Regions from separate parts of the Peterkaempfera bronchialis genome, predicted to be linked through region 2. Evidence: riboswitches for the same ligand, from Rfam matches in the RefSeq annotation. Region 2 holds a riboswitch; the other holds the start of a gene.

Region 1 (2,389 bases), 2.1 Mb from region 2:
CGATGGAGCCCGGGCGCAGGCCGTCGCCGAGCGAGTAGGTGACGTCATAGGCGCGGAGGATGTCGCAGAGTTCCTCGAAGTGGGTGTAGAGGAAGTTCTCCTGGTGGTGGGCGAGGCACCAGGCGGCCATGATGGAGCCGCCCCGGGAGACGATGCCGGTCTTGCGGCGGGCGGTGAGGGGGACGTACCGCAGCAGCACGCCGGCGTGCACGGTCATATAGTCGACGCCCTGCTCGCACTGCTCGATGACGGTGTCGCGGTAGACGTCCCAGCCGAGTTCCTCCGCGCGGCCGTCGACCTTCTCCAGGGCCTGGTAGATGGGCACGGTGCCGATCGGGACGGGGGAGTTGCGCAGGATCCACTCGCGGGTGGTGTGGATGTTGCGGCCGGTGGAGAGATCCATGACGGTGTCGGCGCCCCAGCGGGTGGCCCAGGTCATCTTCTCCACCTCCTCCTCGATGGAGGAGGTGACGGCGGAGTTGCCGATATTGGCGTTGATCTTCACCAGGAAGTTGGTGCCGATGACCGCCGGTTCGACCTCGGGGTGGTTGACGTTGACCGGGATGACGGCCCGGCCCCGGGCGACCTCGTCGCGGACGAACTCCGGGTCCAGGCCCTCCCGCAGGGCCGCGAACTCCATCTCCGGGGTGACCAGTCCCCGCCTGGCGTAGCCGAGTTGGGTGACGGCGGCGCCGTTCCGGGCGCGCAGCGGGCGGCGGGGGCGGCCGGGGAAGACCGCGTCCAGGTTGCGGAGGCCGCCGCGCGGCGCCGTGTGCCGCAGGCCGTCGTCCTCGGGTCGGGGCGTGCGGCCCTCGTACTCCTCGGTGTCACCGCGCTGCCGGATCCACGGGTCGCGCAGTGCGGGCAGGCCGCGCCGCACATCGGTCTCGTATGCGGGGTCGGTGTACGGGCCGGAGGTGTCGTACAGCGGCACGGTGCGCCCGTCGGTGAGGTGCACCTCCCGGTAGGGGACCCGGAGGTCGGGGCGGGATCCGGTGCGGTACGCCTTGTGCCAGGCGGGGGTGGGGTACCCGCTGCGGGCAGACGTCTCCTGCTGTGCTCGGTGCGTGGTCATCAGACCTACTACTCCCTACGCCGGCATTACCCGGTCAGGTTCTGCGGTCGGCACAGCGGTCAGTGCCCTCTCAGCCCGGTGCTCCGAGCTCCCGCGTCTGCATCAGATGGTCCAACCGTAACGGGGCCGTGGCGCGTACCGCCAGAACGCATCGGCATGGTTCCCTTGTCTCGCCCCACCCCCGGAAGGACTCTCCCGTGGCAGCAGGACACGACCAGCAGCAGCCCGGCGACGGCGACGACCCCGCCCTCGCCCATAGCCACGCCACCTCCCCCAGCCACGGCCACGGACACGGACACGGCCACAGCCATGCGCACCACCATGGACCGGCCGCCCCGGCGTCGGCGCGGCTGCGGCGGGTGATCGCGGCGGTGCTGGTGCCGTTCGCGGTGGCGGTGGTGGCCGGGCTGGTGGTGCTCTGGCCGGGCGGGGTGCCGCCGCACAGCGGGGGCGCGTCGGGGATCGGGTTCGACCAGAAGACGGTGCACGGCACGGTGGTGGCCACGGCGCAGGCGCCATGCCAGGGGGACGCGGGCACGGCGGTCTGCACCAAGGTCTCGGTGCGGCTGACCAGCGGGCCGGAGGCGGGGCGGACGGTCCGGCAGACCCTCAACCCGGACGGGACCGGCCGCTGGTCGGCGGGCGACAAGGTGATCCTCACGGACTCGCCGGGTGCGCCGCCGGAGCTGCGGTACGCCATCGCCGACGCCGACCGGGCGGTGCCGATGGCGGCGCTGGCGGCGGTGTTCGCGCTGGCGGTGGTGGCGGTGGGCCGGCTGCGGGGGCTGACGGCGCTGGTGGCGCTGGTGGTGAGCTTTGCGATCCTGACGCTCTTCATCCTGCCGGCGGTCCTGCACGGGCAGAATCCGCTGCTGGTGGCGGTGGTCGGCGGCAGCGCGATCATGCTGGTGGCGCTGTATCTCTGCCATGGGCTGTCGGCCCGTACCTCGGTGGCGGTGATCGGCACCCTCTCCTCGCTGGCGCTGATCGGGGTGTTGGGGGAGGTCTTCATAGGGCTGACCAAGCTGACCGGCAACACCTCGGACGAGACGGCGCTGGTGCATTCGCTCTATCCGGGGATCCGGCTGGACGGCGTGCTGCTGGCCGGTGTGATCATCGGTTCGTTGGGTGTACTGGACGATGTGACGGTGACCCAGACCTCGGCGGTGTGGGAGTTGCGGGCGGCCAATCCCGGGCTGGGTGCCCGGCAGCTCTACCGGGCGGGCATACGGATCGGCCGCGACCACATCGCGTCCACGGTCAACACCCTGGTGATGGCGTACGCGGGCGCGGCGCTGCCGCTGCTGCTGCTCT
Region 2 (2,389 bases):
GCAGCTCGGTGATGCCGGGGATCAGCTCATGGGCGTCGCGCAGCAGCTCGTACACCCCGCCCGCCGTCACCGTGGTGTCGTACCCCAGCTCCTCGGTGGTGGCGCCGATCACCAGCTCGCCGTCCTCGCGCGGCACCAGGTAGATATGGCAGCCGCGCACCACCGCCCGGACATTGCGGGAGAGGAACGGCGCGTACACCGGCGGCACCCGCAGCCGCACCACCTGGCCCTTCACCGGGCGCACCGGCGGCAGCACACCGTCGGGCAGGCCCGGCAGCAGATGGCTGCGGCTGCCCGCCGCCAGCACCACCTGGTCGGCGGTGAACTCCTCACCGGAGTCGGCCACCGCCCCGGTCGCCCGGTCCGACCGCACGGTGAGCCGCGCGGCGGCGGCCGGGACCAGCCGCACCCCGGCCCGGCGGCACGCCGCCACCAGGGCGGCGCCCACCCGGCGGCCGTCCACCTGGTGGTCCTCGGCCACATGCAGGCCGCCGCGTACGGACGGCGCCAGCATCGGCTCCAGCCGGCGGGCCTCGCGGCCGGTCAGCCAGGTCGAGTCCAGGCCGAGCCGCTGGTGGAAGGCGTACAGCTCCAGCAGCTCCGCCCGGTCGTCGGAGTCCAGCGCCACCGCGAGGGTGCCGCAGGCGCGGTAGCCGGTGGAGAGCCCGGACACCTCCTCCAGCTCGGCGGCGAAGGCCGCGTACCGCGCATTGGAGGCCATGCCCAGCCGCAGCAGCGGCTCCTCGCCGTACTGCAACTCGGTGACCGGTGCCAGCATCCCGGCGGCGACCTGCGCGGCCCCATGGCCGGGGTCGGGGTCCAGCACCGCCACCGAGAGGCCGCGCTGCGCCGTCTGCCAGGCCACGGCGAGGCCGATGATCCCGCCGCCGACGACCAGTACATCCGTCTCTGTGCGTACCAAGGCTGCGACTCTCCCTTCGCCGGCATGACCCGGATCAGGTTCCGACGGTCGGAGGCCGCTCCAGCCTCCCTCTCAGCCCGGTGCGCCGGGCTCCCGCGTGTACGCCCCCAGCCTATCGCCGCGCCCCGGTGACCTCGAAGGGCCCCGGGGCGCGGTGGTGCAGCGGTGTGTGCGGTGGTGTGTGCGGTGGTGCGTGGGTGCGCGTGCGTGTGCGTGTGCGTGGGTGTGCGCGGTGGTGTGCGCCCCGTGCGGGGGCGCCGGTCAGACGGCCGAGCGGGTGCGGGTGCGGTGCGCGGCGATCAGCTCGGCGTAGCGGCGGCCACTGGTCTTCATGGTGCGGCGCTGGGTCTCGTAGTCGACGTGGACCAGGCCGAACCGCTTGTCGTAGCCGTACGCCCACTCGAAGTTGTCCAGCAGCGACCAGGCGAAGTACCCCGCCACCGGGACGCCCCGGGCGGCGGCGCGGGCGCAGGCGGCCAGGTGCTCCTCCAGGTAGGCGGTCCGCTCCGGGTCGTGCACCTCGCCGTCCGGGCCGACCGTGTCCTGGTAGGCCGAGCCGTTCTCGGTGACGTACACCCGCTGCGCGCCGTACTCCTCGGAGAGCCGCACCAGCAGCGTCTCCAGGCCCTCGCCGTGCACCTCCCAGTCCATCGCGGTGCGGCGCGGGTCGGGGCCGGGCATCTGGCGGGCGTACGGGACCGGGCCGGTCGGGTCGTCGGCGACGACCTGGCGGAAGTAGTAGTTCAGGCCCAGCCAGTCCAGCGGCGCCGCGATGGTCTCCAGGTCCCCCGCGCGGACCGGGAGTTCCACCCCGTACAGCTTGACCATGTCCTCGGGGTAGCCGCGCCCGTGGATCGGGTCCAGCCACCAGCGGTTGGTGTGGCCGTCGGCACGGAGCGCGGCGGCGCGGTCGGCGTCGCTGTCGCTCGCGGGCTCGCACGGGCTGAGGTTGTTGACGATGCCGATCTGCGCACCGGGGACGGCGGCCCGGAGGGCCTGCACGGCCAGGCCGTGGCCCAGGTGGAGGTGGTACGAGGCCCGGACGGCGGCGGTGAGGTCGGTCAGGCCGGGAGCCATCTTGCCTTCGAGGTGGCCGATCCAGGCCGAGCAGAGCGGCTCGTTGAGGGTGGCCCAGTGGGTGACCCGGTCGCCCAGCGCCCCGGCGACCACCGACGCGTACTCGGCGAACCGCTCGGCGGTCTCGCGCTCCGGCCAGCCGCCCCGGTCCTGCTGCGCCTGGGGGAGGTCCCAGTGGTACAGGGTCGGGTAGGGGGTGATCCCGGCTTCCAGCAGGGCGTCGGTGAGCCGGTCGTAGAAGGCCAGGCCGGCCGGGTTGACGGCGCCGCCGCCCTCGGGCATGACCCGGGGCCAGGCGATGGAGAAGCGGTAGGCCCCGAGGCCGAGCCTGTCCATCAGACCGAGGTCCTCGGGCCAGCGGTGGTAGTGGTCGCAGGCGATGTCGCCGGT

The links. Region 2 has a riboswitch for thiamine pyrophosphate ahead of thiO (glycine oxidase ThiO). Riboswitches for the same ligand answer to the same signal wherever they lie in the genome.
Region 1: it holds a riboswitch for thiamine pyrophosphate, as region 2 does, so the genes downstream of both, thiC (phosphomethylpyrimidine synthase ThiC) here and thiO (glycine oxidase ThiO) in region 2, are expected to answer to the same signal.

Annotation. Positions count from the first base shown of each region.
Region 1 covers NZ_CP031264.1:3,563,649-3,566,037, reverse strand. The annotation lists gene thiC (phosphomethylpyrimidine synthase ThiC) at 1-1,075, opposite strand, end outside; TPP riboswitch at 1,071-1,180, opposite strand; gene C7M71_RS15805 (YibE/F family protein) at 1,273-2,389, shown strand, end outside.
Region 2 covers NZ_CP031264.1:1,447,285-1,449,673, reverse strand. The annotation lists gene thiO (glycine oxidase ThiO) at 1-922, opposite strand, end outside; TPP riboswitch at 917-1,029, opposite strand; gene C7M71_RS06305 (GH1 family beta-glucosidase) at 1,184-2,389, opposite strand, start outside.